Regions from separate parts of the Diaphorobacter sp. JS3050 genome, predicted to be linked through region 1. Evidence: predicted binding sites of a transcription regulator. Region 1 holds the regulator's gene; each other region holds the start of a gene.

Region 1 (4,098 bases):
GTCTTCCGGGACACCGCCGCTGACGTGGACACCGGCAGGAAACAGCGTTTTTCTGCAAACCACTGGGGAGCGTGCCGCGCGGCAGGCACCAGCCCCGCAGCGATCCGTCGTTCGCCTGGGCAGCCCTTGATTGCCAAGGGACACTTAGTTCATCGGACTGCCATGTACCAACGCAATATTCTTGTCGAACAAACCGATCCCGAGGTGTGGGCCGCCATCCAGGCCGAAGACCGCCGCCAGGAAGAGCACATCGAGCTGATCGCCAGCGAGAACTACGCCTCGCCCGCCGTGATGGCCGCTCAGGGCTCGCAGCTCACCAACAAGTACGCCGAAGGCTACCCTGGCAAGCGCTACTACGGCGGCTGCGAGAACGTGGACGTGATCGAGCAGTTGGCCATCGACCGCATCAAGCAACTCTTCGGCGCCGAAGCGGCCAATGTGCAGCCCAACTCGGGTTCGCAGGCCAACCAGGCTGTGCTGATGGCCTTCCTGAAGCCCGGCGACACCATTCTGGGCATGAGCCTGGCCGAGGGCGGCCACCTCACGCACGGCATGCCGCTGAACATGAGCGGCAAGTGGTTCAACGTAATCTCCTACGGACTGAACGACAAGGAAGAGATCGACTACGACGCGCTGGAAGCCAAGGCCCGCGAGCACAAGCCCAAGCTGATCATCGCCGGCGCCTCCGCCTACGCCCTGCGCATCGACTTCGAGCGCTTCGCGAAGATCGCCAAGGAAGTCGGCGCCATCTTCTGGGTGGACATTGCCCACTATGCCGGCCTGGTCGTCGCGGGCGAGTACCCCAACCCGGTGCCGTTTGCGGACGTGGTGACCTCCACCACGCACAAGAGCCTGCGCGGCCCACGCGGCGGCATCATTCTGATGAAGGCCGAGCACGAGAAGGCCATCAACAGCGCCATCTTCCCCGGCCTGCAGGGCGGCCCGCTGGAGCACGTCATCGCCGCCAAGGCCGTGGCCTTCAAGGAAGCCCTGTCGCCCGAGTTCAAGCAGTATCAGCAGCAGGTGACCAAGAACGCCAAGGTGTTCGCGGAAACGCTGATCCAGCGCGGACTGCGCATCGTGAGCGGTCGCACCGAAAGCCACGTGATGCTGGTGGACCTTCGCGCCAAGGGCATCACCGGCAAGGAGGCCGAGGCAGCCCTGGGCAAGGCCCATATCACGATCAACAAGAACGCGATCCCCAACGATCCCGAAAAGCCGATGGTCACCAGCGGCATTCGCGTGGGCACGCCCGCCATCACGACACGGGGTTTCAAGGAAGAGGAAACGCGCCTCACGGCCAACCTGCTGGCCGACGTGCTGGACAATCCGCATGACGAGGCGAACCTGGAAGCCGTGCGCGCCAAGGTGCACGCGCTGACCAGCCGCTTCCCGGTCTATCGCTGATCGACCGCCGCGATGAAGTGTCCCTTTTGCAGCCATCAGGAGACCCAGGTCGTCGAGACCCGCGTCTCCGAGGACGGGGACTTCATCCGCCGCAGGCGCCAGTGCGGCGCCTGCGACAAGCGCTTCACGACCTACGAACGACCGGAAGTCAACTTCCCCACGGTCGTCAAGAAGGACGGCCGCCGCGTCGAATACGACCGCGAGAAACTGCTGGGATCGTTCAAGCTGGCGCTGCGCAAGCGACCGGTGAGCACAGTGCAGATCGACTCGGCCATCGAGCGCATCGAGGAAAAGCTGCTCAACCTGGGGCAGCGCGAGATTCTGTCCAGCCGCATCGGCGAGCTGGTCATGCGCGAGTTGAAGAAGCTCGACAAGGTGGCCTATGTGCGCTACGCCAGCGTGTACCGCAGCTTCGAGGACATCGACGAGTTCCGTGCGCTGGTGGACGAAGTCCGCAAGTAAGCCGCTGCTCTCCCATTGCTCTTCTATTGATAGCTGACAGCGCCCACTGGGCGGGCGCTACAGCCGTTTTTGACCATCACCCCTGGCGGACTGCCGGAATCGGAGCCACGGCCTGCACCACGTCGCCGCATTGCGCACGGTGGCGCAGCGCATGGTCCATGATGACCAATGCGAGCAACGCCTCGGCGATCGGCGCGGCGCGGATGCCCACGCAGGGGTCGTGGCGCCCCTTCGTGATCACCTCGGTACTCTGGCCGTGGATGTCGATGGACTCGCGTGGGCTGATGATGGAACTGGTGGGCTTGATGGCCAGCGACACCTCGATGTCCTGCCCGGTGCTGATGCCGCCCAGCACGCCACCCGCGTTGTTGCTGGCGAAGCCCGTGGGCGTGAGCGAATCGCCGTGCGTGGTACCGCGCTGCGCCACGCTGGCAAAGCCGGCACCGATCTCCACACCCTTCACGGCGTTCAGGCCCATCATCACATGGGCGATGTCGGCGTCCAGCTTGTCGTACAGCGGCTCGCCCAGTCCCACGGGCACACCGGTAGCTTGCACACGAATGCGCGCGCCGCAGGAGTCGCCGGACTTGCGCAGCGCGTCCATGTAGTCCTCGTAGGCCTGCACGTCGGCCACCGGTGCGAAGAAGGGGTTGTGCGGCACATGCTCCCAGCTCTCGAACGGGATGGGCAGTTCGCCCAGTTGGGTCATGCAGGCACGAAAGCGGGTGCCGTATTTCTCGGCCAGCCATTTCTTGGCCACCGCGCCGGCGGCTACGGTGGGTGCCGTGAGGCGCGCAGACGAGCGGCCGCCACCGCGCGGGTCGCGCAGGCCGTACTTGTGCCAGTAGGCATAGTCGGCATGCCCCGGGCGGAAGCTCTGCGCGATGTTGCCGTAGTCCTTGCTGCGCTGGTCGGTGTTGCGGATCAGCAGCGCGATGGGCGTGCCGGTGGTCTTGCCCTCATATACGCCCGAGAGGATTTCCACCGCATCCGGCTCGTTGCGCTGCGTCACATGGCGGCTGGTGCCGGGGCGGCGGCGGTCCAGGTCGGCCTGAATGTCGGCCTCGGACAGTTCCATGCCGGGCGGACAGCCGTCGATCACGCAGCCGATGGCGGGGCCATGGGATTCACCAAAGTTGGTGACGCAAAAAAGGGTACCGAGTGTGTTGCCGCTCATAGGGGTGCGATTATCCCCGAGCCACTGTTACTACCAAAAAAATAGCTGCCAGCGCTTGATTGACAAGCGCTGGCAGCTATTTTGATCACCAAATCAGTTGGCCGGCCGCGATTCTTCCTGCGGCCAGTCGCGGATGTAGGCCTTGAGCAGCTTGTTCTCGAAATTCTGGCTGTCCACCACGGCCTTGGCCACGTCGTAGAAGCTGACCACGCCCATCAGCATGCGCTTGTCCATCACGGGCATGTAGCGCGCGTGGCGGCCCAGCATCATGCGGCGCACCTCGTCCATGTCGGTCTCCAGCGTGCAGGTCAGCGGCGCGTCGTCCATGGCGGTACGCACCAGCATGGTGCCCACGCCGCCACCATTTTTCGTCAGCGCCTGGATCACCTCGCGGAAGGTGAGCATGCCCACCAGGTCGCCATGTTCCATCACGACCAGCGAGCCGATGTCCTTCTCGGCCATGGCATCCACGGCGCGGGCCAGCGGCTCGTCGGGATGCACGGTGTAGAGGGTGTTGCCTTTGAGGCGCAGGATGTCGCTGACTTTCATGGGGAGTCTCCGAAGGGTTCTGCAGGCGCTGCATGCAGCCCGATAGCGAATAAATATAGCCCACAATGGCGCACAAATTCACCACTTTGGAGACATGAATGCCCGGATATTCCGACCCCGGCTTCGACACGCTGGCCCTGCACGCCGGCGCGCAGCCGGACCCCGCCACAGGTGCGCGCGCCGTGCCGATCCACCTGAGCACCTCGTTCGTCTTCGAGTCGAGCGATCATGCGGCGGCCCTGTTCAACCTGGAGCGCCCGGGCCATGTGTACAGCCGCCTGAGCAACCCCACCAACGCGGTGCTGGAGCAGCGCGTGGCAGCGCTGGAGGGCGGCGTGGGGGCGATTGCCGTGGCCAGCGGGCAGGCCGCGCTGCACCTGGCGATTGCCACATTGATGGGCGCAGGCAGCCACATCGTGGCCAGCACGGCGCTGTATGGCGGCAGCCAGAACCTGCTGCACTACACGCTGCGCCGCTTCGGCATTGACACCACCTTCGTGAAG
Region 2 (4,098 bases), 960 kb from region 1:
CTCTGCGCCTGGTCGATCCATTTCTGTCGACGCGCCGCCGCTTCGACGAGCCAGGTGGGAGCGACTTCAAAGGCCGTGGCATACAGTGCCTTGACGGTGAGGGGAACGCGGTCGATCGCGTGCAGCGATCCCTTGAAGTGCTTGAGGTCCATGAGCATCACGTCGTCCCACAGGCCCAGCTGCTTCAGGTCGCGCACCAGGTACTGGTTGATGACCGTGAACTCTCCCGAGAGGTTGGATTTGACGGAGAGATTGCCGAAGGAGGGCTCAATGGAGGCGTCCACGCCAACGATGTTAGAGATGGTGGCTGTGGGCGCAATGGCGATGCAGTTGGAGTTGCGCATGCCGTCTTGCGCGATCTTGGCGCGCAGCATGTCCCAGTCCAGACGGGTCGTACGGTCCACCTCCACGTATCCGCCACGTTCCTGCTCCAGCAACTGCAGTGAATCCAGCGGCAGGATGCCCTGGGACCACAGAGAACCCTGGTAACTGGAGTATTGGCCCCGTTCTTGGGCGAGATCGGTTGAGGCCCAGTAGGCGTAATAGCAGAGAGCCTCCATGGAGGTATCGGCAAACTCCACTGCGGCGTCGCTTGCGTAGGGGATGCGCAGTTCATACAGCGCGTCCTGGAACCCCATCAGGCCCAGGCCGACGGGGCGGTGGCGCAGGTTGGAGTCCTTGGCCTTCTGTACGGCGTAGTAGTTGATGTCAATCACGTTGTCCAGCATGCGCATGGCCGTGCTCACGGTTTTGCGCAGCTTGTCGTGGTCGATGCCTCCGTCCTTGAGATGGCGCGCGAGGTTCACCGATCCCAGGTTGCAGACGGCCGTCTCGGCATCGCTGGTGTTGAGCGTGATCTCGGTACAGAGATTGGAACTGTGCACTACGCCTACATGCTGCTGAGGAGAGCGGATGTTGCACGGGTCCTTGAAGGTGATCCAGGGATGGCCGGTCTCGAACAGCATGGACAGCATCTTGCGCCAGAGGTCGACGGCCGGTACGCGTTTGAACAGAGGCAGCTCGCCGCTCTCGGCCTTGGCCTCGTAGGCGATGTAGGCTTTCTCGAAGGCCTGTCCGTACAGGTCGTGCAGGTCAGGGACATCCGAGGGGGAAAACAGTGTCCACAGGCCCTTTTCCATTACGCGTTTCATGAACAGGTCGGGAATCCAGTTGGCCGTGTTCATGTCGTGTGTGCGTCGCCGGTCGTCGCCGGTGTTCTTGCGCAGCTCCAGGAATTCTTCGATGTCCAGGTGCCAGCTTTCCAGGTAGGTGCAGACGGCACCCTTGCGCTTGCCGCCCTGGTTCACGGCCACGGCCGTGTCGTTGACCACCTTGAGGAACGGCACCACGCCTTGCGACTCGCCGTTCGTGCCCTTGATGCGTGCACCGAGGGCGCGTACGCGTGTCCAGTCGTTACCCAGGCCGCCCGCGAACTTGGACAGCAGGGCGTTTTCCTTGATGGATTCGTAGATGCCCTCCAGCTCGTCGGGCACCGTCGTCAGGTAGCAGCTGGACAGCTGCGAGCGCAATGTCCCGCTGTTGAACAGCGTGGGCGTGCTGCTCATGAAATCGAAGGAGCTGAGCAGTTCGTAGAACTCGATGGCGCGGGCGTTGCGGTCGTCCTCGCGCAGCGCCAGGCCCATGGCCACGCGCATGAAAAAGGTCTGAGGCAGCTCGATGCGCGTTTTGCGCACATGCAGGAAGTAGCGGTCGTACAGCGTCTGTAGGCCAAGATAGTCGAACTGCAGGTCGCGCTCGGCCTTCAGTGCGCTTCCCAGGCGCTGCAGGTCGAATTCCATCAGGCGCGGGTCGAGCAACTCGTTGTCCACGCCCTGGCGGATGAACTGTGGAAAATTTTCGGCGTAGGCCAGGGCCATGTCGGCGGGATTCACGTCGCGGCCTAACACCTCGCGCACGATGGTGTGCAGCAACAGTCGTGCCGTCGCGTAGGTGTAGCCGGGATCTTTCTCGATCAGGGTGCGCGCCGCGAGGATGGATGCCTTGTACACCTCGTCCATGGGTACGCCGTCGTACAGGTTGCGCATGGTCTCCGCGATGATGGGCGCGGCCTGGACGTCCGATCCCAGGCCCGTGCATGCGGCTTCCACCAGGCTCTGCAGGCGCAGAATGTCAAGCTCCACGCGCTGACCTTGGTCCTGTACATACAGGGCCGGCATCTGGGGTAGCAGTTGTTCCTTCTTCTGTGCGCGTTCTTGCGCGCGGCGCTCGCGGTAGAGCACGTAGGCGCGTGCCACCTCATGATGGCTGCCTCGCATCAGGCCCAGCTCCACCTGGTCCTGCACGTCTTCAATGTGGAACGTTCCTCCTGCGGGGCGCGAGCGCATCAGCGCGCGCACGACTGCCTGGGTCAGCTGATCCACCACTTCGCGCACGCTCGCCGAGGCTGCTCCCTGTGCCCCGTGAACGGCCAGGAATGCTTTCATCATCGCCACGGCGATTTTTTGCGGCTCGAAGGGCACCACGGCGCCGTTGCGGCGGATGATCTGGTAGTGCATCAGTGGATGGGCCCCGGTCGGCGTGGCCGACGGGGTGGCCCGTGCAGGCGATGGGGTGTCAACAGGAGCGGATAGGGGCGCAGCGTGCATGGAGGTCCTCGGAGGTGTTCGGAGAAATGGCCAGGCGGACGGCAGTCACCTTCGGCCGGCGAAACGGCGGCGTAGACTGTCGCCGCACACTATATCTAGTGTGTGTTGATGGCTCAAGACACTAGGGGTAGTGTATCCCCGTAAGAGGCTGGCGAGATCGTTTCGACGTGATTGAACGCCTGGGCCTTCTACTGCCGTCGCAGCCCCCGTAGGATCAGGCCCGCATCCGACGGCTTGAGCCATGGTGCGGCATGCTGGCCGATCTTGCGCGCAAACGCGCGTGCAACTTCATCCTGAGCAGTGAAGGCGAGGCGAAGGCGCAAAGTGCGGCAATGCGTCCGGGTGGCTGGAGGGATCAGCACCCTGGCGGAAAAAGAACACCCGTGCCGGCGAAGGCTCCATGAAGTACACGCCAGTCAAACCCAGGGCCTGGGTCGTGTTTGCGTTCAGGGGCGATGTGCTCATGTCCCGCGATGTAGCGCACGGGGTAGCGCTGCCGCAGCGCCTTGCAAAGGGTCACAAGGGTGGCGTACTGCGCCTGCTCAAAGCTCCCACCTTCCAGCCCCTCGAGCTCAACGCCGATCGAGTCGTCGTTGCAGGCATCGCGCCCCCGGTAGTGGGAACGGCCCGCGTGCCAGGCGCGTCGGCCCACGTCCACGAACTGCCACAGCACACCTGCGCGCGTGATGAAGAAATGCGTCGACACTTCCAGGCCGCGAATCTGCTGGAAATAAGGATGGGCGTCCCAGTTCAGCCGGTTCATGAAAAGCCGGTGCACATGACCCCCGCCAAACTCTCCGGGGGGAAGGCTGATGGAATGCACCACGATGAGGTCCACGCTGGCCTGCGGGGGGCGTGGCCCGTGGTTGGGCGAGTCCATGCGTCTCGCATTCGCGTACCAGCCGCCATGCCAGGCAGGCCGCCGGGTCGCAGGCTCAGGGCTGCGCGTCGCCATGGCTGTCGCCGTCTTGCGGTACCTCGATGTGCAGCCGGGCAATCCGGTAACGGATTTGGCGCAGGCTGATGCCCAGGCGGGCTGCGGTGGCCGTGCGGTTGAAACCCGCCTCGCGCAGGGCGCGCACGAGTATTTCCCGTTCCTGCTGGTCGAGCCAGGCTTGCAGATCGTTGGGCAGGGGCATGCCTTCGCTGATGCCGGACCAACGAGGGGGCGCGTGCGGCTCAGCGGGCTGCGCGATGGCTGGTGCGGACGGTACGGGCTGCGGTAGGGGCGGCGGTGCCTCCACTGTGGAGGCTGGCGCGCCTTCAACGTGCAGCTCATGGCCATCGCTGAGGGCTACCGCGCGGTGCAGCAGGTTTTCCAGCTCGCGCACATTGCCGGTGAGCGGGTGCTGTGCAATGCACTGCAGCGCTTCCTCTGTCAGGTGGGGAACGGCCACCCCCGATTCTTGCTCGATACGGGCCAGCAAGGCCTCGCACAGCGCGGGCAGGTCCTCTCGCCGCTCGCGCAACGGTGGGATCAGCAGTTCGATGA
Region 3 (4,098 bases), 1.7 Mb from region 1:
CTGGTCCTAGCAGGCACGGCCCGGCTCGGCGAAGAACTGGCGTTCGTTGTGTTCGCCCTGCTTGCCGGTGTTGAAGCTGGCTACGGGGCGGTGGTAGCCCATGACGCGCGTCCAGACCTCGCAGGGCTGGCGCTCGGCGTCGGTCAGCTGCATGGCGGTGGCCAGGGCGGTGTTCTCGGTGGCGGAAAAGTGGGTCATGACAAACTCCTGGGTTGGTGGTGGAAGAACTTCAAAAACAATAGCTGTTGACGCTTGCTACATAAGCGCTAGAGGCAAATTTCGTTCAAATCACGCCGCCAGCCGCGCGCGCTTGGCGGCCAGGCGCTCCTCGTCGCAGCGCGGGCAGAACGGGTGTTCGCCCGCGAGGTAGCCGTGCGTGGGGCAGATGGAGAAGGTGGGCGTGACGGTGATGTAGGGCAGGCGGAAGTGGGTGAGCGCCCGTTTCACCAGCTCGCGGCAGGCCGCGCCGCTGGAGATGCGCTCGCCCATGTACAGGTGCAGCACCGTGCCGCCGGTGTACTTGCCCTGCAGCGCCTCTTGCCGCTGCAGCGCCTCGAACGGGTCGTCGGTGAAGCCCACGGGCAGCTGCGACGAGTTGGTGTAGTACGGCTGCGCCTCGGTGCCGGCTTGCAGGATGGCGGGCCAGCGCTTCTTGTCTTCCTTGGCAAAGCGGTAGGTGGTGCCTTCGGCGGGCGTGGCTTCCAGGTTGTAGAGGTGGCCGGTCTCTTCCTGGAACTGCACGATGCGCGCGCGCACATGGTCCAGCAGGCGCAGGGCGAACTGGTGACCCCAGTCGCTGGTGATGTCGTGCGCGCCGCCGGTGAAGTTGCGCACCATCTCGTTGATGCCGTTCACGCCCAGCGTGCTGAAGTGGTTGCGCAGCGTGCCCAGGTAGCGCTTGGTGTACGGGAACAGGCCCTGGTCCATCAGGCGCTGGATGAGCTTGCGCTTGACCTCCAGGCTCTGCTTGCCCAGTTCCAGCAGGCGGTCCAGCGCCGCCAGCAGGGCCGCCTCGTCGCCCGCGTGCAGATAGCCCAGGCGTGCGCAGTTGACGGTGACCACGCCCAGGCTGCCGGTCTGCTCGGCGCTGCCGAACAGGCCGTTGCCGCGCTTGAGCAGCTCGCGCAGGTCCAGCTGCAGCCGGCAGCACATGGAGCGCACCATGTTGGGCGACAGCTCGGAATTGATGAAGTTCTGGAAGTACGGCAGGCCGTACTTGGCCGTCATGTCGAACAGGGCGACGGCGTTCTCGCTCTCCCACGGAAAATCGGGCGTGATGTTGTAGGTGGGGATGGGGAAGGTGAACACGCGGCCCTTGGCATCGCCCGTGGTCATCACGTCGATGTAGGCGCGGTTGATGACGTCCATCTCGGCCTGCAGCTCGCCGTAGCAAAACGGCATCTCCACGCCGCCGATCACCGGCACCTGCTCGCGCAGGTCCTCGGGGCAGGTCCAGTCGAAGGTGAGGTTGGTGAACGGCGTCTGCGTGCCCCAGCGCGAGGGCACGTTGAGGTTGTAGACCAGCTCCTGGATGCACTGGCGCACGGCGGCGTAGTCCATGCCGTCCTTGCGCACGAAGGGCGCCATGTAGGTGTCGAAGGACGAAAACGCCTGCGCGCCGGCCCATTCGTTCTGCAGCGTGCCGAGGAAGTTCACGATCTGCCCCACGGCGGAGCTCATGTGCTTCGGGGGCCCCGCCTCCACCTTGCCCGGCACGCCGTTCAGCCCCTCGTGCAGCAGCGTGCGCAGCGACCAGCCCGCGCAGTAGCCGCTGAGCATGTCGAGGTCGTGGATGTGGATGTCGCCATTGCGGTGCGCCTCGCCGATCTCGGGCGCGTAGACGTGCGAGAGCCAGTAGTTCGCCGTCACCTTGCCTGCCACGTTCAGGATCAGCCCGCCCAGCGAGTAGCCCTGGTTGGCGTTGGCGTTCACACGCCAATCGGCGCGCGTGAGGTACTCGTTGATGGAGCTTTCCACATGCACCAGCGTCTGCCGGTCGGCGCGCAGGGTGGCGTGGCGCTGGCGGTAGGCCATGTAGGCGCGCGCGGTCTGCAGATGGTTGGCGGCGATCAGCGTCTGCTCCACCACGTCCTGGATCTGCTCGATGGCCGGTGCCTCGCCATGGAAGCGGTGGATCAGCACCTTGGTGGCCTGCGCCGTGAGCAGACGGGCCTCGTCCTCGCCGAACTCGCCCGTGGCCTGGCCGGCCCGTGCGATGGCCGACTGGATGCGCACAGCATCGAAAGGTGTGCGCTCGCCGTTGCGTTGGATGACGTCGCGCGGCAGGCTGGCGACGATCGGAGATGGTGGTGTCATGGCAACCCTTAAAACACTACATATAGTGTTCACCATACCTATCAAACACTATAGGTAGTTTGATCAGGCACAAACCGCAGGGCAGAAAAGGGCCTGTGCAGAGGGGGCTGCGGTGCGCGGCTTGTGGCCCGAGCGCCACGGGGTGGGGCCGCAGCAGGCCCGCGCCCGAGAGGCTGGGCGGGGGATCGGGGCGCCGTGGGGGGTTGACGCCTTTTGGCCTTCTGGCGCTGGAGGGGTAAGCGCTGGAAGCTATTAAAACAGTAGCAACCGGGTTGCGTGCGGCGCGACGCGTGTCAGGCCAACTCGACGCCGGCCTGCGCATTGCGCACAAAGGCCTCGAACGCGGCGGGCTCCAGCGGCCGGCTGTACCAGTAGCCTTGCATTTCGTCGCAGCCGCAGGCCTGCAGCAACGCGGCCTGCTCGGCCGTCTCCACGCCTTCGGCAATGGTGGCCATGCGCAGGCTGTGGGCCATCTTGATGATGGCCGTCACGATGGCCTGGTCGCTGGCCTGGTGGGCGAGTTCGCGCACGAAGGACTGGTCGATCTTGAGCTTGTCGATGGCGTAGCGCTTGAGGTAGCTCATGGAGGAATAGCCTGTGCCGAAGTCGTCCAGCGCCACGCGAAAGCCCACCTCATGCAGGCGGCGGATGGTGGTCTCGGCCTGTTCCGGGTTCTTCAGCGCGACGGCCTCGGTCAACTCCACCTCGATGCGCTGGGGCGAAACGTCCATGCGCTGCAGGATGCGCACCAGCTCCTCGACGAAGTGCGGCCGCGCGAACTGCGCAGCCGATACGTTCACCGCCACCACCAGCGGCGGCAGGCCCGCGGCATCCCAGGCGCGCAACTGCTGCGCCACCTGCTCCACCACCCAGAAATCGATGGCCACGATGGAGCCGCTTTGCTCGGCGATCGGGATGAACTCGGCCGGAGACACCAGCCCCCAGCGCGGATGCCGCCAGCGCAGCAGCGCCTCGGCGCCCGCCAGTGCGCCGCTGCCCAGCGTGCGCTGGGGCTGGAACACCAGGAACAGCTCGCCGCGGTGCGCCGCGTCCTTGAGGCCGGCGGCCAGCTCCAGCGAACGTTGCGTGTGCGCCTGCATCTCGGGTGCGAAGAAGCGCAGCCCGTTGCGCCCGTCCTGCTTGACGCGGTACATCGCCACTTCCGCGGCGGACGCCAAGGTGCTGGCGGTGCGCGCGTCGTCGGGGTAGACGGCGATGCCGGCCGACGCGCTGACGGATACGGCATGGCCGTGGATCTGCAGTGTGGTCTGCAGCTGCGCCAGCGCATCCTGCGCCAGCAGCGCCACCGCCGCCTGGTCCGCCAGGGGCACGATGGCCGTGAACGCGTCGCCCGAATAGCGCGCCACGGGAATGTGCGGCGCCAGGCAGGCGCGCAGCCGGTTGCCCATCTCCAACAGCAGTTCGTCACCGGCCGCGTGGCCCAGGGTTTCGTTCACCAGCTTGAAGTTGTCCAGGTCGAACCACAGCACCGACACCCGTTCGTGGCTTGCGTCGGCGCGGTCGATGGCTTGCGTCAACTGTTCGTCGAAGGCTTTCTTGTTGAGCAGGCCGGTCAGCGTGTCGTAGTTGGAGAGGGCGCGGATGCGCTCCTCCGCCTCGCGCCGCTGCGTGATGTCCTCCATGTGCGCGACGTAATGCGTCACTTCGCCGAACACGTCGCGAACGGGGTAAAGCGAGGCGTTTTCCGTGTAGACCTGTCCGTTCTTGCGGCGGTTGATGAGTTCCCCCTGCCAGGGCAGGCCGCGCGGCAGCTTGGTCCAC

The links. The regulator NrdR, encoded in region 1, represses ribonucleotide reductase genes. The targets are predictions, from matches to a motif close to CACNANATNTNGTG.
Region 2: HND92_RS16190 (ribonucleoside-diphosphate reductase subunit alpha) is a predicted target of NrdR. The motif match lies at 2,694-2,707, and genes of this name have one in related genera.
Region 3: HND92_RS00550 (ribonucleoside triphosphate reductase) is a predicted target of NrdR. The motif match lies at 2,331-2,344, and genes of this name have one in related genera.

What each region holds. Positions count from the first base shown of each region.
Region 1 covers NZ_CP053553.1:2,422,417-2,426,514, forward strand. Annotated here, with positions in the region: ZMP/ZTP riboswitch at 1-128, shown strand, start outside; gene glyA (serine hydroxymethyltransferase) at 163-1,407, shown strand; gene nrdR (transcriptional regulator NrdR) at 1,420-1,869, shown strand; gene aroC (chorismate synthase) at 1,946-3,046, opposite strand; gene HND92_RS11645 (CBS domain-containing protein) at 3,140-3,595, opposite strand; gene HND92_RS11650 (O-acetylhomoserine aminocarboxypropyltransferase) at 3,694-4,098, shown strand, end outside.
Region 2 covers NZ_CP053553.1:3,380,612-3,384,709, reverse strand. Annotated here, with positions in the region: gene HND92_RS16190 (ribonucleoside-diphosphate reductase subunit alpha) at 1-2,606, opposite strand, end outside; gene ampD (1,6-anhydro-N-acetylmuramyl-L-alanine amidase AmpD) at 2,962-3,561, opposite strand; gene HND92_RS16180 (sigma-54 dependent transcriptional regulator) at 3,542-4,098, opposite strand, start outside.
Region 3 covers NZ_CP053553.1:125,911-130,008, forward strand. Annotated here, with positions in the region: gene HND92_RS00540 (anaerobic ribonucleoside-triphosphate reductase activating protein) at 1-17, opposite strand, end outside; gene nrdD (anaerobic ribonucleoside-triphosphate reductase) at 7-198, opposite strand; gene HND92_RS00550 (ribonucleoside triphosphate reductase) at 289-2,316, opposite strand; gene HND92_RS00555 (EAL domain-containing protein) at 2,610-4,098, opposite strand, start outside.